2 regions of the Stenotrophomonas sp. YJH_SMC_133 genome follow, and region 2 is predicted to be linked to the other one. Evidence: predicted binding sites of a transcription regulator. Region 2 holds the regulator's gene; the other holds the start of a gene.
What was found. Region 2 encodes HrcA, which represses chaperone genes, less so after heat shock. Its sites were predicted from a motif close to TTNGCACTCNNNNNNNNNGAGTGCNAA; they were not measured.

Region 1 (10,899 bases), on a different contig from region 2:
ATGCGTGGATGACCTCCCTTCAACGCGCCTGCTCGAAGAACATCAGGTAGACCAGCCGCCCATTCTCCGGCCGGTCGCCGAAGGCCGGGCCGGCGGTATGCCAGAACCACGGGCGCAGCAGCACCAGACGGTTGAAGCGCATCGGGATGCGCATGGTCATTTCCCACTGGCTGTCGTCGACGCTGTCGCGCTCGATGATGTCCCGATGCATGTCGCCGCCGTTGGCGTAGCCCAGCGCAGCCAGCTCGTGGGCGTTCAGCGCCATGCGCTCGGTGTTGGTGCGGCGATGGCGGAAGAACTCGGTACCCCCTTCGCAGTGCTCCGGGGCGCTGAGGTAGAGGATGCCGGACCAGTGCGAATGGTCGGTGTGCACCTTGGCGCGACCCACATCGCTGGCCAGGGTCAGCCGGAACTTGCCGTGCGACTGCAACGGATTGACCGGCCGCAGCGGCTCGTTGACCAACCGCGACGCGGCCTCGGACAGGCCGTCCAGCTCCAGCCGTTCGAGCGAATTACGCCCGGGGAATGCCCCCTCCTGCGCCGGGTAGGTCAGGCCCAGGCCGGCCTGGCGCAGGCCGTGTGCATCGGCTGGAGAAAGGAAGTCGTCGACGACGATGAACGAGGTAGGCATGGTCTGCGAGCGTAGCGACGCGGCGCCATGGCGGCAACCGGGCAACAAAAAAACCCCGCCTCGCGGCGGGGTTTTTCCTTGCATCGGGGAGACGCGCCGGCCAGGGCCGGCAACGTCCGACGCGGGCGTGGACCTTAGAAGTCCATGCCGCCCATGCCACCCATGCCGCCCATGCCACCGGCGCCGCCCATGGCCGGCTCGTCCTTCTTCGGAGCTTCGGCAACCATGGCTTCGGTGGTGATCATCAGGCCAGCGATCGAGGCCGCGTTCTGCAGCGCCGAACGGGTCACCTTGGTCGGGTCCAGGATGCCGAACTGCAGCATGTCGCCGAACTCGCCGGTGGCGGCGTTATAGCCGAAGCTGCCGGTGCCTTCCTTGACCTTGTTGATGATGACCGACGGCTCGTCACCGGCGTTGGCAACGATCTCGCGCAGCGGGGCTTCCATCGCACGCAGGGCGATCTGGATGCCGTGGTTCTGGTCTTCGTTGGCGCCCTTCAGGCCGGCCAGCGCGGTGATCGCGCGGACCAGGGCAACGCCGCCGCCCGGAACCACGCCTTCTTCAACGGCCGCACGGGTGGCGTGCAGGGCGTCGTCGACGCGATCCTTCTTTTCCTTCATTTCGATTTCGGTCGAGGCGCCGACCTTGATCACGGCAACACCGCCGGCCAGCTTGGCCACGCGTTCCTGCAGCTTCTCGCGGTCGTAATCCGAGGAGGTGTCCTGGATCTGGGTCTTGATCTGCGCCACGCGTGCATCAACGTTGGCCTTGTCGCCGACGCCGTCGATGATGGTGGTGTTCTCCTTGGAGACCTGCACCTTCTTGGCGCGGCCCAGGTCCTTGATGGTGGCCTTCTCCAGCGACAGGCCGACTTCTTCGGAGATCACGGTGCCGCCGGTCAGCACGGCCATGTCTTCCAGCATCGCCTTGCGACGGTCGCCGAAGCCCGGAGCCTTGACGGCCACGACCTTGACGATGCCACGGATGGTGTTGACGACCAGGGTGGCCAGCGCTTCGCCTTCAACTTCCTCGGCCACGATCAGCAGCGGCTTGCCGGCCTTGGCGACGCCTTCCAGCACCGGCAGCAGGTCACGGACGTTGGAGATCTTCTTGTCGTGCAGCAGGATGAACGGGTCATCCAGGTCAGCGGTCTGCGACTGCTGGTTGTTGATGAAGTACGGCGACAGGTAGCCGCGGTCGAACTGCATGCCCTTGACCACGTCCAGCTCGTTGTCCAGGCCCGAGCCTTCTTCAACGGTGATGACGCCTTCCTTGCCGACTTCCTTCATCGCGTCAGCGATGATCTGGCCGATCGACTCGTCCGAGTTGGCCGAGATGGTACCGACCTGGGCGATCGCCTTGTCGTCGGCGGTCGGCTTGGAGATGTTCTTCAGCTCGGCGACGGCGGCCGAAACGGCCTTGTCGATACCGCGCTTGAGGTCCATCGGGTTCATGCCGGCGGCAACGGCCTTGGCGCCTTCGCGGATCAGGGCCTGGGCCAGCACGGTGGCGGTGGTGGTGCCGTCGCCGGCATCGTCGTTGGTGCGCGAAGCAACTTCCTTCACCATCTGCGCGCCCATGTTCTCGAACTTGTCAGCCAGTTCGATTTCCTTGGCGACGGAGACGCCGTCCTTGGTGATGGTCGGGGCGCCGAAGCTCTTTTCCAGCACGACGTTGCGGCCCTTCGGGCCCAGGGTGGCCTTGACGGCATTGGCGAGAACGTTGACGCCGCGCACCATGCGCGAACGGGCGTCTTCACCGAAACGAATATCCTTGGCAGCCATTGCATTTACCTCATTGGTAGCGCCGGACGATGCCCGGCGGCTGGGAGTTTGGGATCAGGTTGAAACAGGTCGCGCCGAGGCTCAGCCGATGACGGCGAGCACGTCGTCTTCGCGCAGGACCTTGTATTCGACGCCTTCGCTCTTGTACGAGCTGCCGGCGTACTGGCCATAGATGACCTTGTCGCCGACCTTCAGCGACGGCGCGCGCACGTTGCCGTTGTCCAGCGGCTTGCCCGGGCCGACGGCCACGACCTCACCCTTGGTGGACTTTTCCTTGGCCGAGTCGGGGATGACGATGCCACCGGCGGAGATTTCGTCGGCTTCGATCGGCTTGACCACAACGCGGTCGTGCAGCGGCTTGATGCTCATAGGAGACCTCTTAAGTGATTGATTGGTCTAAAAAAGTCCGGCGATGTTAGCACTCACCCCAGGCGAGTGCCAGAACCGCACGTGAAGAAACCCGACAACGTCGGGAGCAGGGCAGAGATGGAGCCCCGCCGCCCCCTTTCAAGGGCGGAATGAAAAAAATTTTTCCACCCGCGCGCCTCGGCCAAGGCGTCGGTCCTGGACAATTTCGGTGACAAGCGTCGCACTGTCAGATATCTGACGTTCATTTACGACAAAGTGTCACTGGATCGGCCTTAGGCTCGGTCAGGCATTCCCAATCACAAGGAGTAGTCGATGCGATTGCTGTCCCCGCTTGCCGCCGCCTGCCTGCTGGCACTGGCCGCGGCGCCGGCCCAGGCCGAGGTCTTCATCAACGAACTGCACTACGACGACAGCACCGCCGCCGGTGACGTCGGCGAAGCCATCGAAGTGGTCGCTACCGCAGGTGAAGACCTGTCCGGCTACCGCCTCTACCTCTACAACGGCAGCAATCCTTCGGCCGCCACGGTCTACGCCAACAACCCGGTCCCGGCCGGCACCGCCGCCGGTTGCGGCAGCGCCAGCATCGCCGTGGTCAACTACCCGACCAACGGCATCCAGAACGGCCCGAACGACGGCGTCGCCCTGGTCGACGCCAGCGGCAAGGTGGTCCAGTTCCTCAGCTACGAGGGCGCCATCACCGCCTCCGGTGGCCCTGCCGCCGGCATGACCAGCCAGAACATTCCGGTGGCCGAGACCAACAGCACGGCTCCCGGCACCTCGCTGCAGCTGACCGGCAGCGGCAGCCAGTACGCCCACTTCACCTGGGCCGAGTCGGCCAGGCAGACCTTCGGCAGCTGCAACAACGGCCAGACCTTCAGTGGCGGCGGCACCCCGGGCCCGAACACGCCGCCGTCGGTGTCCACCACCACCCCGGCGCAGGGCAGCAGCACCTTCCCGGCCGCCGCCGATCTGGAAGTGGTGTTCAGCGAGACGGTGAACTTGGCCAGCGGCGCGTTCGCGCTGAGCTGCGGTACCTCCGGCAGCGTGCCGCTGACCTTCCCGGCCAGCGGACGCAGCGTGAAGCTGTCCACCAACACCGCGCTGGTGGCCGGTGAAGCCTGCCGCTTCGACATCCGCGCCGCGCGCATCACCGACCTGCAGGGCGCACACCCGGCGGCCGACAGCCGCATCGCCTTCACCGTGGCCAGCACCGGCGGCAATCCGGACCCGGGCAACCCGGGTGTGCCGGCCGGCTACTACTCCAAGGTCAACACCAGCAGCCCGAGCCAGCTGCGCTGCTCGCTGCACGCGACAATCAAGGGCCACACCGCCTACCCGTACAGCGGCTCGGGCACCAGTACCTGGACCATCCTGGAGATCGCCGACGAGGACCCGAACAACCCGAACCGCATCCTCGACGCGTATCGCAACCGCAGCTACGCCAAGGTGACCGATCGCGCCGGCAGCGGCAGTGGCCTGAAGTACAACCGCGAGCACACCTGGCCGAACTCGCTGGGTTTTGCCACCACTACGGGTGACAAGGGCCTGCCGTACGCGCCGTATACCGACACCCACATGCTGTACCTGACCGATGCACAGTGGAACGCCGACCGTGGCAACAAGCCGTTCGGCAAGTGCGACGCCAGCTGCGGCGAGCGCGCCACCGAGGCCAACAACGGCCAGGGTGGCGGCAGTGGTGGCTATCCGGGCAACTCCAACTGGGTGCGCACGCCGGACGGCAACACCGGCACGTTCGAGGTGTGGGGCAAGCGCAAGGGCGACATGGCGCGTGCGGTGATGTACATGGCGATCCGCTACGAGGGCGGCAAGGATGCAGCCACTGGCCAGTCCGAGCCGGACCTGGAGCTGACCGACGACCGCAGCAGGATCGTCAAGACCAGCAGCTCGCCGGCCTACATGGGCCTGCTGTCGACGCTGATCGACTGGCACCTGTCCGACCCGCCGGATGATGCCGAGCGTGCGCGCAATGACGTGATCTACAGCTTCCAGGGCAACCGCAACCCGTTCATCGACCACCCCGAGTGGGCGACCCCTGGCCTGTTCACCTCGGCCAAGCCGGCCACCTGCCAGCTGGCCAACTGACCGCGCAACGCAGCGGTCCACGGCCGCCGCCGGGTCCTGACCCGGCGGCGGCCCTATACTCGACGGCCATGTCGACCGTCGATCCCGTCCTACTGCTGTTGACCACCTGCCCGGACCGGCCCAGTGCCGAGCGCATCGCGCACGCGCTGGTTGGCGAGCGCCTGGCCGCGTGCGTGACCCGCCTCGATGGCGCGCAGTCGACCTACCGCTGGCAGGGCGAGGTGACCACCGACGCCGAGCTGCAGCTGCTGGTGAAGACCACCGCGAGTCGCGTCAATGACGCAATCGCCCGGATCGTCGAACTGCATCCGTATGAACTCCCGGAGTGCATCGCGGTCGAAACCCGGGCCGGCCTGCCGGCGTATCTGGACTGGATCCGGGCACAGACCCGGGAGGACACTGATTGAAGACTCTGTTTGCGCGTGGCGCCGCCCTGTGCGCCCTGATGTGGCTCTCGCTGCCCGCCTTCGCCCTGGATGAGAAGGATCTGCTGCCGGTGGACCAGGCGTTCGCGCTGACCGCCAGTGCCCCCGAACGGGGCCAGGTGCAGCTGCAGTTCAAGATCGCGCCCGGCTATTACCTGTATCGCCACCGCACCAGCGTCAGGGCCGACCCGGCCTTCAATGCCGGCGCGCTGCAGATGCCCAAGGGCGACAAGCACCACGACGATTTCTTCGGCGAGGTCGAAACCTATCGCGAGCGCCTGCAGGCCACCCTGCCCGGCACGCCGACCGAGGCCGCCAGCACCATCAGCCTGGAAGTGCGTTACCAGGGCTGCGCAGATGCCGGTGTCTGTTACCCGCCGCAGAAGCGCGTGGTGCAGGTCACCCTGCCCGGCAGCGGTGCACAGGCCGCGGCCCCTGCCGCGCGCGCCGGTGCGGCCAGTCCGTTCAACAACCCACTGGCCGGTGCCGGCAACAGCGGCGGCCTGCGCCTGCCGGGTGCGGCCAGCAACAGCCAGGCGCTGCCGCTGCCGTCGGAGCAGGCGTTCGGCTTCGATGCCATCGCCAGCGACGGCAACACCCTGCTGCTGCGCTTCAGTCCGGCACCGGGCTACTACCTGTATCGCGACCGCACCTCGCTGAAGCTGGAAGGCAGCACCGGCGTGCAGGCCGGCACGCCGCGCTGGCCAGCCGCGCAGTCGCATCGCGACGAGCACTTCGGCGATGTCTCGGTGTACTTCAACCAGGTGGAAGTGCCGCTGCCGTTGCGGCGCACGGTTGCCGACGCGGTTGACGGCACCCTCGTGGTGACCTTCCAGGGCTGCCAGACCGATGGCATCTGCTACCCGCCAATGACCCGCCGGGTGAAGCTGTCGATCCCGGCCGGCAAGGTCAGCGCCAGCGCCGACCAGGCACCGCCGCGCAACGAGGTAATCAGCCCGTTGGCTGCGGCGCCACGCGAAGGCGCCAACGGCGCCCCCCTGCGCCTGCTGCCGACGGTGCCCAATACGGATGCCGCCCCCCCGGCCGTCGCAGGCACCGTGGACGGCAATGAATTCGCCGCCGATGCGCGCGGTGACAACGCGCTGCGTACGCGCCCGCCGGCGACCACACCGAACCCGGACCGTTCGTTCGTCTGGGTGCTGCTGCTGGCGCTGGCCGGCGGCCTGGTGTTGAACCTGATGCCCTGCGTGCTGCCGATCCTGTCGCTGAAGGTCCTGAGCCTGGCGCAGAGTGGCGAAAGCCCACAGCGCGCACGCAGCCACGCGCTCTGGTACACCTTGGGCGTGCTGGTCGCATTCGCGGTGATCGGTGCGTTGATGGTGGGCCTGCGCGCAATCGGCAACGCCGTCGGCATCGGCTTCCAGCTGCAGCACCCGGGCGTGGTGGCGGCGCTGGCCTACATCATGTTCGCGGTAGGCCTGAGCCTGTCCGGCGTGTTCACCCTGGGCGGCGGCATCGGCAACCTGGGCCAGTCGCTGGCCAGCCGCAGCGGCCCGGCCGGTGACTTCTTCACCGGTGCGCTGGCCTGCGTGGTCGGCAGTGCCTGCGTCGGCCCGTTCATGGGTGGCGCGATCGCCTACGCGTTCATTGCCCCGCCGCTGAAGGCGATGACCGTGTTCCTGTTCCTCGGCCTGGGCCTGGCGCTGCCGTTCCTGCTGATCGGCTTCGTGCCGGCGCTGGCGCGCCGCCTGCCCAAGCCCGGCCCGTGGATGGAAACGCTCAAGCACGTGCTGGCCTTCCCGATGTACGCCACTGCGCTGTGGCTGCTGTGGGTGCTGGGCAAGCAGCGCGGCGTGGACGGCATGGCGCTGGTGCTGGGTGGCCTGTTGCTGTTCGCCTTCGGCCTGTGGCTGTTCGAGCGCAACCGCTGGACCGGCTCGCGTGCAGTAACCCTGCTCGGCGTGCTGCTGGCGATCGGCGCATTGGTACCGGCCTGGGGCGTGACCCAGCTGGCAGCGCCGGCACGCGCCGCACAGGCCGCCAGCGACAACGTGGTGGAGTATTCGCCGCAGTTGCTGGACCGCCTGCGCGCCGACAACCGCGTGGTGTTCGTCAACATGACCGCCGACTGGTGCGTGAGCTGCAAGGCCAACGAGCGTGCCGTGCTGTCGCGGCCGGAGTTCAAGGACCTGCTCAAGCGCACCAACGCGGTGTACATGCGCGGTGACTACACCAACGTCGATCCGCAGATCACCACGTTCCTGGAAGAGCACAAGGCCGTCGGCGTACCGCTGTACGTGGTGTACGGCCCCGGCGCGCCGCCGACCGTGCTGCCGACCCTGCTGACCCAGGCGGTGGTGGAGGAAGCGCTGCTGCGCACCGCACGATGAAGTGGCAACGGCCAGCGCTGCTGTGGACAGCGGTGCTGGCCGCCGGCCTCGGCCTGTGGGCCGGGCATCGATTGGCTCCTGCGCCGGTTGCGCCTGAGGCCATGCCAGCGGCGCCTGCTGTGGCGGCTGCGGCACCTGCCCTGCAGGTCGGCGACAGCCTGCCCGCGCTGTCGCTGCCCGATCTTGAAGGCCGGCCGCTGGACCTGCGCCAGCACGCTGGCGGTCGCCCGCTGTTGATCAATGTCTGGGCCAGCTGGTGCGCGCCCTGCGTTGAAGAAATGCCCGAACTGGCGCGTTTCGCACATATCCAGGGCGAGCACGGTGTGCAGGTGCTGGGACTGGCGCTGGATACGCCGGAGGACGTGCGCGGTTTCCTGCAGCGGGTACCGGTGGATTATCCGATCGTGATCGAGACCCCGGGGCCGCGCGATGCCAGCGTGCAGCTGGGCAATACCCAGGGCCTGCTGCCCTACAGCGTGCTGTTCGATGCGCAGGGGCGGCTGGTGAAGGCAAAGCTGGGACCGTTCGCCCACGGCGAGATCGACAGCTGGGTGAAGTGAGGGTGTTTTTTGCAGGGCTTGCAGCCCTGCACCCTGCTCGATGCAACGGCAACAGCCAAAGCCAAAGCGGGCATTCCGTGGGATGGCGGGGCGGTGTCGGAGTGCGGGGACGCTGCAAGTACGTCCCTGTAAGCTTGGCAGCCGCATCCATGCGGCTGACACCCCGCACTCCGACACCGCCCCGCCTCTGACAGATCTTCGCGGCTGTTGGTAGGTGTCGACCTTGGTCGACACATCTGTCAGATATCGAATGAAATTCCGGGGTCAGATCCGTTTTCCTACGGAAAACGGATCTGACCCCAAGAGTATTTCCGACAGATCGCAGGAAACTGTCGAAGGCGGGGTGGGTCCGGTTGAGGGGGCGTGAGCCGCATGGATGCGGCGACCGAGCTTACATGGGTGAGGGCGCTTTGCTTGCGAAGCACTGCTTCGCAAGCGCCCGAACGCACAGCCGCCAGCGGCTGGGCCGGGCCCCGGAGGGGGACTTGCAGCGTCCCCCTCAACCGGACCCACCCCGCCAACCCACGGGAAGCCAGCTTTTGACGTTGACGTTGCTCCGGCTTGTAGCGGGTGCAGGGCTGCAAAGCCCTGCAACAAAACCCTCCTTGACCGTAGCCCGTCCGCCACGGAGAATTCCGCGACTAATTCTCATTTGCTGTTGCGCAGGATGCGGGCGGCAGCCTTCCAGGCCCTCCTCCTTCCATGTTCAAGAACGTCCTGTTCCAACTGCACTGGCTGCTGGGCATCACCGCCGGTGCCGTATTGGCCGTGATGGGCCTCAGCGGCGCCGCGCTGTCCTTCGAGGACGAACTGCTGCGGGCGGCCAATCCCGGCTTCGCCGAGATCGCCGAGCACCATGCCGATGGCCAGCTTCCACTTGCGCTCAGCGAACTGGTGCCGCTGCTGCAGGCCGGCGGTGATCGCCCCCTGCAGCGCCTGCGCGTGGACGCCACCGGGCAGCGGCCCTCGGTGGCACGCTTCGCTGGTGGCAAGGAACACTGGGTCTACTTCGACCCGTACAGCGGCGAGCGCTTCAGTGCCTTGCGTGGGCAGGCGTTCTTCGACTTCGTCGAGGACCTGCACCGCCACCTCGCCGCGGGCGAGCGCGGCAAGTGGATCACCGGCAGCTGTGCGATCGCGCTGCTGTTCTTCACCCTGTCCGGTCTTTACCTGCGCTGGCCGCGCCGCTGGTGGCACTGGCGCAGCTGGCTGGCGGTGGAATGGAAACGCAGCGGCCGTGGCTTCCTGTGGAGCCTGCACTCGGTGGTCGGCACCTGGGTGCTGCTGATCTACCTGATGAGTGCGCTGACCGGCCTGTGGTGGTCCTTCGACTGGTATCGCAGTGCCGCCAATACGCTGCTTGGCGTCGCACCGGCCGCCAAGCACAAGGTCGCCACCGGCGCCACCCTGAACCTGGAGCGCATCGAAGCCACGCTGTATGCCCTGCCCGGCGTGCACACCGGCTACATCGACCTGCGCCTGCCGGAAAAGCCTGGCCAGGCGCTCAACGTGCGGGTGATGGCTGGCGATCCGTCACAGCGCGGTGGCCACCATGACCGTGCACATGATCTGCTGCAGCTGGATCCGGCCAGCGGGGCAATCCTCGATTCGCGCCCCTACGCGCGCCAGGGCGCCGGCGCGCAGCTGGCCACCAGCGTGTTCGCATTGCACTCGGGCAGCTACTTCGGCATGCCCGGGCGTGTCGTGGTGATGCTCAGCAGTCTGGCCATGAGCCTGTTCTTCATCACCGGCTGGATGCTGTACCTGGACCGCCGCCGCAGCCAGCGTGCCGCGCGCGGGCTGCGCCGGTCGCTGCCGGTTGCCACCGATGATGGCCGCGCACCTTGGCTGGTCGTGCATGCCAGCCAGAGCGGGCTGGGCGAGCAGCTGGCCTGGCGTGCCGCCGCGCAGCTGCAGGCCGCTGGCCATGGCGTGCAGGTACTGCCATTGGCCCGGGTCGATGCCACGCAGCTCGCGCGCACTGCGCAGGCATTGTTCGTGCTGAGCACCTTCGGCGATGGCGAACCGCCGGATGCGGCACGGGGCGCTGCGCGGCGGCTGCTGGCACAAGCGCCCGATCTGTCGGGCCTGCAGTTCGGCCTGCTCGCCCTGGGTGACCGCCAGTACCCGCATTACTGCGGCTTTGGCCGCCAATTCGATGGCTGGCTGCTGGGCAACGGCGCACGTGCGCTGTTCGAGCGCATCGATGTCGATGCCGCCGCGATACCGGCGCTGCGCCAGTGGCAGCAACATCTCGGCGCGCTGACCGGCATCGCCACCGATGACAGCGTGTTGCCGGCCGCGACGCAGATGCACGAGTGGCGCCTGCTCGGCCGTGACCGCCTCAATCCAGGCAGCATGGGCGGCGCCATCTGGCGCATCCGTCTTGCGCCACCGGCCGATGTGCAGTGGCAGGCGGGCGACATCCTGCACATCGCGCCCCGCCACAACGCGCGGCACGCCGCTGCGGTGCTGAAGGCACATGGGCTGGATCCCCAGCAGCCGCTGCTGATTGACGGCCAGCCGCGCACGCTGTTGGCGCTGGCCAGCGAGCGCGAGCTGCCCGATGCCGATGCTGCGCTGGCGGTGCAGGATGCGTGCCTCTGGCTGGCAGGGCTGCCACTGCTGCCGGGGCGCGAGTACTCCATCGCATCCTGTACGGATAACAGTGCGGTC
Region 2 (10,899 bases):
CAGCACTTCGGCCTGTGCGCGCCAGACGGCGGCGGCCTTGTCGATCTCGCCGGCCAGGCGCTGCAGGCGTTCGTCGGCGCCGCGCAGCTGTTCCACTTCGGCGTGCATGCGCTCGCGCTGCGCACCCAGCTCGTCCATCGGCACGCGGTGCTTGCGGGCCAGGTCGTGCAGACGGCCGAGGCGGCGCTCGTTCTCCTCGAACTGTTCGGGGTCGGCGTCGAGGTCGTCATGCACCCGGTCCAGCAGCGACAGGGCTTCGTGCAGCTGAATCGAAGCGTTCTCGATCAGGCCATCCACCTCGCCCAGGCGCGGGTCGTGCTCGATCAGGCGCGACAGCTCGTGGCGCACCTGCTGCAGCAGGTCCAGCGCGGAGCTGCCGTCGTCGCCGTTGAGCTGGTTGCTGGCGGCCTGGCAGGCGCTCAGCAGGGCGCTGGCATGGGCCTGGCGGCGGTGGCTGGCGCCGAGTGCGGCAATCGACTCCGGCTCCAGGTCTTCACGGTCCAGCTCGCGCAGCTGGTGCTCCAGGAAGCCGATCCGGTCACTGACGTCGCCCTGTTGCGACAGCGCCAGCGATTCATCGACCAATGCCTGCCAGGCCGCGGCGGCGCGTCGCACCTGGCGGCGTTCGTTCTCGTTGCGCGCATAGGCGTCGAGCAGGGCCAGCTGCGACGGGCGCGTCAGCAGGGCCTGCTGTTCGTGCTGTCCGTGGATCTCCACCAGCAGCGAGGCCAGGTCGCCCAGCTGCGCCAGGGTCACCGGGCGGCCGTTGATCCAGGCCCGCGAACCGCCATCGGCGCGGATGACCCGGCGCAGCTGGCACTGCTCCTCGTCGTCCAGCTCGTTGTCGGCCAGCCACTGGCGTGCAGCCTGCAGCTGCTCCAGCGCAAACTCGGCCGAAAGCTCGGCGCGCGCGGCGCCGTGGCGGACCACGCCGCTGTCGGCGCGCAGGCCGGACAGGAAGCCCAGCGCGTCGACCATCAGCGACTTGCCGGCGCCGGTCTCGCCTGAAACCACGGTCATGCCTGGCCCGAACTCCAGTTCGGTGGCGCGGACGACGGCGAAATCCTTGATCGAAAGATGTCTGAGCATGGGTAAGGGGGTATCAGCAGCCGCGCAACGCTAGCACGCGGGCGAGGGAGGTCCAATGACTTGCCAAGGTGATGCGCCGCCATTATCTAGTGTCCGTGTCTCACAGGTTGATTCCATGCACGGTTCTCCCGACCAGCTTGCCCCGCGTGCGCGCCATCTGCTGCGCACGCTGATCGCGCGTTACATCCAGGACGGCGAGCCGGTCGGCTCGCAGACGCTGGCGCGCGTGGCCGGGCTGGAGGTCAGTCCGGCCACCATCCGCAACATCCTGGGTGACCTGGAAGACCTGGGGCTGCTGGCCTCGCCGCACACCTCCGCCGGGCGGGTCCCGACCGCACATGGCTACCGGGTCTTCGTCGACAGCCTGCTGCAGATGCAGCCGCCGGGCGAAGGCGAGCTGGCCCGGTTGCGCCAGGAACTGGCTGGCGGCGGCAGCACCCAGGCCCTGCTCGGCAGCGCCTCGGAGCTGCTGTCGGCGATGAGCCACTTCGTCGGCGTGGTCAGCGCGCCGCGACGCGAGCAGTTCGCCTTCCGCCAGATCGACTTCGTGGCGCTGGACGGGCGCCGGGTGCTGGCGATCCTGGTGTTTGCCGACAACGAGGTGCAGAACCGCGTCATCGAGACCCGGCAGGAGTTCGCGCCGGGCCAGCTGGAGCAGGTGGCCAACTATCTCAATGCCCATTTCGCCGGCCTGCCGATGGCCGAGATCCGCACCCGACTGCTGCTGGAACTGCGCGATGCCCGCTCCGAGCTGGAACAGCTGCTGGCGCACAGCATCGAGCTGGCCGAGCAGGCCCTGCAGCCGGCGGCCGACGACATGCTGGTGGCCGGCCAGACCCGCCTGATGGGGGTGCAGGACCTGTCCGACCTGGAGCGCCTGCGCGAGCTGTTCGAGCTGTTCTCCAGCAAGCGGGAGATCCTGCAGCTGCTGGAGCGGACCATCCAGGCGCCCGGCGTGCGCATCTTCATCGGCGAGGAGACCGGGATGATGCCGCTGCAGGGCGTCTCGCTGGTCACTGCCCCTTACACGGCCAATGGCCAGGTGCTGGGCGTGCTGGGGGTGATCGGCCCCAAGCGGATGGCCTACGACCGCGTGATCCCGCTGGTGCAGGCTACCGCCGATGTACTGGGCGCGGCGTTTTCGCCAGCCGGCCGGCCGCCGGGAACATCCGACGCTTGAAACGCAGCATCCCGCCCACACTAGGGTGGGTGGAGGCGGAGATTGACCGCCAGGGACCCAGACATGAACCACGAACAGCCAGATATCGAATCCCAGCAGAGTGCCGCCGATGCGGCCGCCACCGCCGGCGTCAACGACGAAGTCGAGCGCCTGCGCGCCGAAATCGAACAGGTCAAGGCCGATGCCCTGCGTGAGCGCGCCGACCTGGAGAACCAGCGCAAGCGCGTTGCCCGTGACATCGAACAGGCCCGCAAGTTCGCCAACGAGAAGCTGCTGGGCGATCTGCTCCCCGTGTTCGACAGCCTGGATGCCGGCCTGAAGGCCGCCGGCGACGACCCGCACCCGCTGCGCGAAGGCCTGGAGCTGACCTACAAGCAGCTGCTGAAGGTGGCCGCCGACAACGGACTGGTCCTGCTGGACCCGATCGGCCAGGCGTTCAACCCGGAACACCACCAGGCCATCAGCCAGGTGCCGACGCCGGGCGCCGCCCCGGGCAGCGTGGTGACCGTGTTCCAGAAGGGCTACCTGCTCAACGAGCGCCTGCTGCGGCCGGCGCTGGTGGTGGTGGCCGCCGATTGATGGACCAGGCCGGGCTTTGCCCGGTCCCGGTTGTGCCAGGCCATGCCTGGCAAGGTTTTCCAGGCGCTGAACACAGCGTTCGGGAGATGGCTTGAATGTTCCACGAGCCTCCCCCACATCGTATTCATCCACCGGCCGAACGGCCGGACTGACACCAACAAGCATCCTCAGGAGTCTCCCCCATGGGCAAGATCATTGGTATCGACCTCGGCACCACCAACTCGTGCGTGGCGATCATGGACGGCGGCAAGGCCCGCGTCATCGAGAATTCGGAAGGCGATCGCACCACCCCGTCGATCGTCGCCTACACCAAGGACGGCGAAGTCCTGGTCGGTGCCTCGGCCAAGCGCCAGGCCGTGACCAACCCGAAGAACACCTTCTACGCGGTGAAGCGCCTGATCGGCCGCAAGTTCACCGACGCCGAAGTGCAGAAGGACATCGCGCACGTCCCGTACAGCATCCTGGCCCATGACAATGGCGACGCCTGGGTGGCCACCAGCGACGGCAAGAAGATGGCCCCGCAGGAAATCTCGGCCAAGGTGCTGGAAAAGATGAAGAAGACCGCCGAGGACTTCCTCGGTGAGAAGGTCACCGAAGCGGTCATCACCGTGCCGGCCTACTTCAACGACAGCCAGCGCCAGGCAACCAAGGACGCCGGCCGCATCGCCGGCCTGGACGTCAAGCGCATCATCAACGAGCCGACCGCGGCCGCGCTGGCCTATGGCCTGGACAAGGGCGACAACAAGGATCGCAAGATCGTGGTGTACGACCTGGGCGGCGGCACCTTCGACGTCTCGGTGATCGAGATCGCCAACGTCGACGGTGAAAAGCAGTTCGAAGTGCTGGCCACCAACGGCGACACCTTCCTGGGTGGCGAAGACTTCGACAACCGCGTCATCGAGTACCTGGTTGAAGAGTTCAACAAGGACCAGGGCATCGACCTGCGCAAGGATCCGCTGGCCCTGCAGCGCCTGAAGGACGCTGCCGAGCGCGCCAAGATCGAGCTGTCCAGCGCCCAGCAGACCGAAGTGAACCTGCCGTACGTCACCGCTGACGCGTCGGGTCCGAAGCACCTGAACATCAAGCTGACCCGCGCCAAGCTGGAAGCACTGGTGGATGACCTGATCAAGAAGTCGATCGAGCCGTGCCGCGTCGCCCTGAACGATGCCGGCCTGCGTTCGAGCGACATCAGCGAAGTGATCCTGGTCGGCGGCCAGACCCGCATGCCGAAGGTGCAGCAGGCGGTGACCGAGTTCTTCGGCAAGGAACCGCGCAAGGACGTCAACCCGGACGAAGCCGTGGCACTGGGTGCGGCGATCCAGGGTGGCGTGCTCGGCGGCGACGTCAAGGACGTGCTGCTGCTGGACGTGACCCCGCTGTCGCTGGGCATCGAGACCATGGGCGGCGTGTTCACCAAGATCATCGAGAAGAACACCACCATCCCGACCAAGGCCTCGCAGGTGTTCTCCACCGCCGAGGACAACCAGTCGGCCGTGACCGTGCACGTGCTGCAGGGTGAGCGCGAACAGGCCCGCTTCAACAAGTCGCTGGCCAAGTTCGACCTGTCCGGCATCGAGCCGGCCCCGCGTGGCCTGCCGCAGGTGGAAGTGTCCTTCGACATCGACGCCAACGGCATCCTGCACGTGTCGGCCAAGGACAAGAAGACCAACAAGGAACAGAAGGTCGAGATCAAGGCCGGTTCGGGCCTGTCCGAGGAAGAGATCGCGCGCATGGTCGCCGACGCGGAAGCCAACCGCGAAGAAGACAAGAAGTTCCAGGAACTGGTGCAGGCCCGCAACCAGGCCGACGCCCTGATCCACGGTACCCGCAGCGCCATCACCGAGCACGGCAGCAAGGTCGGCGGCGATGTCATCGGCAAGGTCGAGGCGGCCCTGGCCGACCTGGAAACCGCGATGAAGGGTGACGACAAGGCACAGATCGAAGCCAAGTCGAAGGCACTGGAAGAAGCTGGCCAGTCGCTGTTCGCCGCTGCTTCGGCCGACCAGGGCGGTGCCCCGGGTGCCGACGCCGGCAATGCCGGCAAGGCGCAGGACGACGTGGTCGACGCCGAGTTCACCGAAGTCAAGGACGACAAGAAGTCCTGATCCGGACCGACACGGGACGCTGGCCACCAGCGTCCCGTTGTCGCATCAGGGTCCTGACCGCCCACCGGCGTGTCGGGGCGCCCGACGCAAGAGCGGACCTGGTTCCGCTCTTCCGCTTTGACGAATCCCGACTTTCCGGAACCAGATCCACGATATGAGCAAGCGCGATTATTACGAAGTGCTGGGCGTTGCCCGCACCGCCACCGACGACGAGCTGAAGAAGGCGTACCGTCGCTGCGCGATGAAGTTCCACCCGGACCGCAACCCGGGTGATGCGGCGGCCGAAGCCTCCTTCAAGGAGTGCAAGGAAGCCTACGAAGTGCTGTCCGACGGCAACAAGCGCCGCATGTACGACAGCCATGGCCACGCGGCGTTCGAGCACGGCATGGGCGGCGGCGGCCCGGGCGGCCCGGACATGAACGATATCTTCGGCGATATCTTCGGCAACATCTTTGGCGGCGGTGGCGGTGGTCCGCGCCAGGCGCGTCGCGGCGCCGATATCGGCTACGTGATGGAGCTGGACCTGGAAGAAGCCGTGCGCGGCGTCGAGCGCCGCATCGAGATTCCGACCCTGGCCGAGTGCGGCGACTGCGATGGCAGTGGCTCGGAAGACGGCAAGGTCGAAACCTGCAATGTGTGCCATGGCCGCGGCCAGGTGCGCATCCAGCGCGGCATCTTCGCCATGCAGCAGGCCTGCCACAACTGCGGCGGCCGTGGCCAGATCATCGCCAAGCCCTGCAAGACCTGCCACGGCAACGGCCGTGTCGAGGAAGACAAGGTGCTGTCGGTGAAGGTGCCGGCCGGCGTCGATACCGGCGACCGCATCCGCCTGCAGGGCGAGGGCGAAGCCGGTCCGGCCGGTACGCCACCGGGCGACCTGTACGTGGAAGTGCGCGTGCGCGAGCATGCGATCTTCCAGCGCGATGGCGACGACCTGCACTGCGAAGTGCCGATCCGCATCTCGCAGGCGGCACTGGGTGACACCGTGCGCGTGGCCACCCTCGGCGGCGAAGCGGAGATCCGCATTCCGGCCGAGACCCAGACCGGCAAGCTGTTCCGCCTGCGCGGCAAGGGCGTGCGTTCGGTGCGCAGCCGCAGCGAGGGCGACCTGTACTGCCGCGTGGTGGTGGAGACTCCGGTCAACCTCACCCCTGAGCAGCGCAAGCTGCTGGAACAGTTCGAAGCCACCTTCGTCGGCGAGGAAGCACGCAAGCATTCGCCGAAGTCGGCCACCTTCATGGATGGCGTGAAGGGCTTCTGGGACCGGATGACGTCCTGAGTTTTCAACGCAAGTGTTGAACGGTAGCGCCGGGCCATGCCCGGCGTTTTCGTTTGCGATCAGCGGAAAAACGCCGCCGGCGTCTGCCCCAGCTGGCGCTTGAACATGCTGGTGAACGCGCTGGGGCTGTCGTAGCCCATCGCCAGCGCGACATCGATGACCTTGTCGCCGACCGCCAGCCGCTCCAATGCGGCCAGCAGTCGCGCCTGCTGTCGCCACTGCCCGAAGGTCATGCCCAGCTCGTGGGCGAAGTGGCGCTGGATGGTTTTCACGTCCACTTCCAGCGCCTGTGCCCAGTCCTGCAGCGTCGCGTCATCGCCGGGGTGCTTCTGGATGTGCTGGCAGATCCGCTGCAGGCGCGGGTCGGTGGGCGCCGGCAGGTGCAGCGGCAGCACGTCCATGCGGTGCAGCTCGTCCAGCAGCAGGCGCACCACGCGGCCATCGCGGCTGTCTTCGATGTGCTCGCCCTTGATCAGGGTGGCTGCCTGCAGCAGTTCGCGCAGCAGCGGTGCCACCTGTACCGCGAACGGTTCGGCCGGCAACTGCGGGGCGAACGACGGATCGATGTACAGGCTGCGCATGTGCACGGCGGCAATGCAGTCCACCGCGTGCACCATGCCCGCCGGCATCCAGATTGCACGGGTGGAGGGCACGACCCAGCGACCGACTTCCGAGCGCACCACCATCAGCCCCGAGATGGCATAGACCAGCTGGTGGCGTTGGTGCTTGTGGCCTGCGATGTGGGTGCCTGCCGGGTACTGGGTAACCCGGTAGGTGACCGGGCGATGCACTGGCACATCACGCCACGGCGCAGCCGGGTCGACATCGCCGGCAATGTCCTTTTTGCGATAGGCCATGACCCGAACGCGGCAGAAGGGAGGGGAGGGCAACCGTAGCATGCGTGACTCGCCCCCAACCTGACTGCGTCCATGTCCGCCTTGGCTTCTCCCGCAACGACCTCACGTCCGGTGGCTCCCGGTGTGCTGGCAGCTATTTCCACCTCGCATGTCGTCAACGACATGATGCAGTCGCTGATCCTGGCCATCTATCCAGTGATCAAGGGCGGCTTCAACCTGAGCTTCACCCAGATCGGCCTGATCACGCTGACCTACCAGCTGACCGCTTCGATCTTCCAGCCACTGGTTGGCGCCGCCACCGACCGTCGCCCGGCGCCGTACTCGCTGCCGATCGGCATGGCCTCGACCCTGTGCGGCATGCTGCTGCTCGGCTTCGCGCCGAACTATGCGGTGGTGCTGATGGCTGCGGCGATGGTCGGCATTGGTTCGGCCATTTTCCATCCGGAAGCATCGCGCATTGCGCGGCTGGCCTCGGGTGGCCGTCATGGCTTCGCGCAGTCGGTGTTCCAGGTGGGTGGCAATTTCGGTACCGCGCTCGGTCCACTGATTGCTGCAGCCGTGATCGTGCCGCATGGCCAGCATGCCGCCTCGTGGTTTGCCGGCGCCGCGCTGATCGGCATTGCGCTGCTGACCTATGTCGGCCGCTGGTACGCGCTGCACTTGGGCACTCCGCGCCCGGCCAGCACCGCCTCGATGGCGCCGCGCCATCCCCCGCGCACCGTGGCCAAGGTGCTGGCGATCCTGCTGGTGCTGATCTTCAGCAAGTACTTCTACATGGCCAGCATCGGCAGCTACTTCACCTTCTACCTGATCCACCACTTCGGCATTCCGGTGGCACAGGCGCAGCTGCATCTGTTCGCATTCCTGGTGGCGTCCGCCGCCGGCGGCTTCCTCGGTGGCCCGCTGGGCGATCGCATCGGCCGCAAGTCGATCATCTGGACCTCGATCCTGGGCGTTGCACCGTTCGCACTGATGCTGCCGCATGCCGATCTGTTCTGGACCACGGTGCTGGCGGTGCTGATCGGTTTCGTGTTGTCGTCGGCGTTCTCGGCGATCGTGGTGTACGCACAGGAAATGATGCCGCACCGCATCGGCATGGTGTCCGGCCTGTTCTTCGGCTTTGCGTTCGGCATGGGTGGACTGGGTGCTGCCGTGCTCGGCCTGCTGGCGGACAAGACCAGCATCGAGTACGTCTACCAGTTGACTGCGTTCCTGCCGCTGCTCGGCATCGTGGCGGCGTGGCTGCCGCCGTCGCGGCCTGCTGTTCACTGAGGGGTGCTTCTTTTTGCAGGGCTGCGCCCTGCACCCGCAGAGGCAACGGCAAAAGCCAAAGCGTGCTATCCGTGGATTGGCGGGGTGGGGTCGGTTGAGGGGGACACTGCAAGTACGTCCATGTAGCTCGGTCGCGCCGTTTTCCGCGATCTGTCGGAACAGCGTTCTGCTTTGGTGGGTGCCGACCGTTGGTCGGCACGGGGTCGGATATCGATATTTGACAGATGTGTCGATCAACGGACGACACCTACCAACAGCCGCAGTTGCCAGTAGAGCCACGCCATGCGTGGACGAATTCATTCGGTATCCGACAGATGTGCCGACCAACGGTCGGCACCCACCAGCAGCTGTCGGCCAACTGTCGAAGGCGGGGCGGTGTCGGCGTGCGGGGTGTCAGCGGCATGGATGCCGCTGCCAAGCCTACAAGGACGTACTTGCGGCGTCCCCGCACGCCGACACCGCCCCGCCATCCCACGGATAGCCCGCTCTGGCTTTTGATGTTGACGTTGATTCTGCAGGCGCAGGGCTGCAAGCCCTGCCGAACCCCCCACCGGGCGTAGAATGCGGCCATGAGCGAATCCCTTGATAACCACCTGGTCCACGGCCGCCGCCAGCGGCCCGACGGCCCGTCGCCGATCGATGTCATCTCGGTCCAGTCGCAACTTGTCTACGGCCACGCCGGCAACAGCGCCGCCGTGCCGCCGATGCGCGCTCTCGGCGTGCGCGTAGCAGAAATTCCGACCGTGTTGCTCAGCAACGCGCCGTTCTACGACACCACGCGCGGTCGCGTGCTGCCCGCCGACTGGTTCGCCGACCTGCTGCTCGGCACCCACGAGCGCGGCCTGCCGCAGCGGGCGAAGATGCTGGTGTCCGGCTACTTCGGCAGCACCTCCAACGGTGCCGCCTTCGCCGACTGGCTGGACGACATCCTGCCGGCCTGCCCGCAGCTGCGTTACTGCCTGGATCCGGTGATTGGTGATACCCATACCGGCCCCTACGTGGAACCGGGCCTGGAAGCGATCTTCGCCGAGCGCCTGCTGCCGCATGCCTGGCTGGTGACCCCGAACGCCTTTGAACTCAATCGCCTCACCGGCATGCCGGCGCTCGCCGAGGCCGATGCCATCGCCGCCGCACGCACGCTGCTGGATCGTGGCCCGCACTGGGTGATCGCGCACAGCGTGGGCGGCACCCCGGGTGAACTGGTGACCCTGGCTGTCGGCCGCGAGGAGACCTGGCGCTGGACCTCGCCCCTGCTGCCGGTGGACGTGGCCGGTACGGGTGATGTGCTGATGTCGCTGGTGGTGTCGTTCCTGCTGCGCGGCGAATCGATGCAGCAGGCGATCTCGCGTGCGATTGCCGGCACCCACGCGGCCCTGGAGGCGACCCTGGACAACGGCTTCGAAGAATTCGACGTGATCGCTGCAGCGCCTGCCGCGCTGGCCGAGGGGACGCGCTTCCGCGCCGAACGCGTGGCATGAGCGGCCTGCTCGAACGCACGCCGCGCACGGTCGGCATCGTCGGCAGTGCCGGCGCCTACGGGCGCTGGCTGACCCGCTTCTTCCAGCAGCACATGCAGCTGCGGGTAATCGGCCATGATCCGGCTGATCCGGGCTCGCATACGCCGGAACAGTTGCTCGCGCAGGCCGATGTGCTGGTGTTCTCGGCGCCGATCCGGCATACGCCGGCGTTGATCGCCGAGTACGTGCGGCAGTCGGCCGGCCGCGAGCAGGACCGGCTGTGGCTGGACGTGACCTCGGTGAAGGAGGCACCGGTGCAGGCGATGCTGGCCTCGCAGGCCGAGGTGGTCGGGCTGCACCCGATGACCGCGCCACCGAAAGCGCCGACCCTGAAGGGTCGGGTGATGGTGGTCTGCGAAGCGCGGCTGCGGCACTGGCAGCCATGGGTCGATTCGCTGTGCACGGCCCTGCAGGCTGAGTGCGTGCGGGCCACGCCACAGCATCACGACCAGATGATGGCGCTGGTACAGGCGATGGTGCATGCCACCCACCTGGCCCAGGCCGGCGTGCTGCGCCAGTACCAGCCGCAGCTGGGCGACCTGGCCGCGATGATGCCGTACCGGTCGGCATCGTTCGAACTGGATACGGCGATCATCTCGCGCATCCTGTCGCTGAACCCCGCGATCTACGAGGACATCCAGTTCGGCAACCCGTACGTGGCGCCGATGCTGGAGCGCTTGGTCGGCCAGCTGCAGACCCTGCAGGCCCAGGTCGGGCAGGGCGACGACACTGCACGCGATGCATTCCGTGAGGGGCTGCTGTCGGCCAACCGCAGTGCCTTCGGCGAGCAGGCACTGGCCGAGGGCAACTACACCTTTGAACGCGTGGGCTATCTGCTGGCTGACCTGACCGAGCGCAATGCGTTGTCGGTGCACCTGCCGGAAGACCGGCCGGGCTCACTGCGTGAGCTGCTGAACGTGTTCGAGCAGCACCGCATCAGCCTGGCCTCGATCCATTCCTCGCGCACGCCTGGGGGCGAAGTGCATTTCCGGATCGGGTTCGTGGCCGGCAGCGATCCGGG

Region 1: AC5P78_RS03125 (co-chaperone GroES) is a predicted target of HrcA. The motif match lies at 2,831-2,857, and genes of this name have one in related genera.

What each region holds. Positions count from the first base shown of each region.
Region 1 is NZ_JCAFTW010000002.1:121,101-131,999, reverse strand. Features, by position in the region: gene AC5P78_RS03135 (DUF6445 family protein) at 20-631, opposite strand; gene groL (chaperonin GroEL) at 766-2,415, opposite strand; gene AC5P78_RS03125 (co-chaperone GroES) at 2,497-2,784, opposite strand; gene AC5P78_RS03120 (endonuclease) at 3,097-4,887, shown strand; gene cutA (divalent-cation tolerance protein CutA) at 4,956-5,294, shown strand; gene AC5P78_RS03110 (protein-disulfide reductase DsbD family protein) at 5,291-7,663, shown strand; gene AC5P78_RS03105 (TlpA family protein disulfide reductase) at 7,660-8,223, shown strand; gene AC5P78_RS03100 (PepSY domain-containing protein) at 8,926-10,899, shown strand, end outside.
Region 2 is NZ_JCAFTW010000012.1:26,410-37,308, reverse strand. Features, by position in the region: gene recN (DNA repair protein RecN) at 1-1,089, opposite strand, end outside; gene hrcA (heat-inducible transcriptional repressor HrcA) at 1,205-2,269, shown strand; gene grpE (nucleotide exchange factor GrpE) at 2,333-2,848, shown strand; gene dnaK (molecular chaperone DnaK) at 3,031-4,953, shown strand; gene dnaJ (molecular chaperone DnaJ) at 5,108-6,232, shown strand; gene AC5P78_RS16960 (AraC family transcriptional regulator) at 6,292-7,089, opposite strand; gene AC5P78_RS16955 (MFS transporter) at 7,162-8,361, shown strand; gene pdxY (pyridoxal kinase) at 8,931-9,839, shown strand; gene AC5P78_RS16945 (prephenate dehydrogenase) at 9,836-10,899, shown strand, end outside.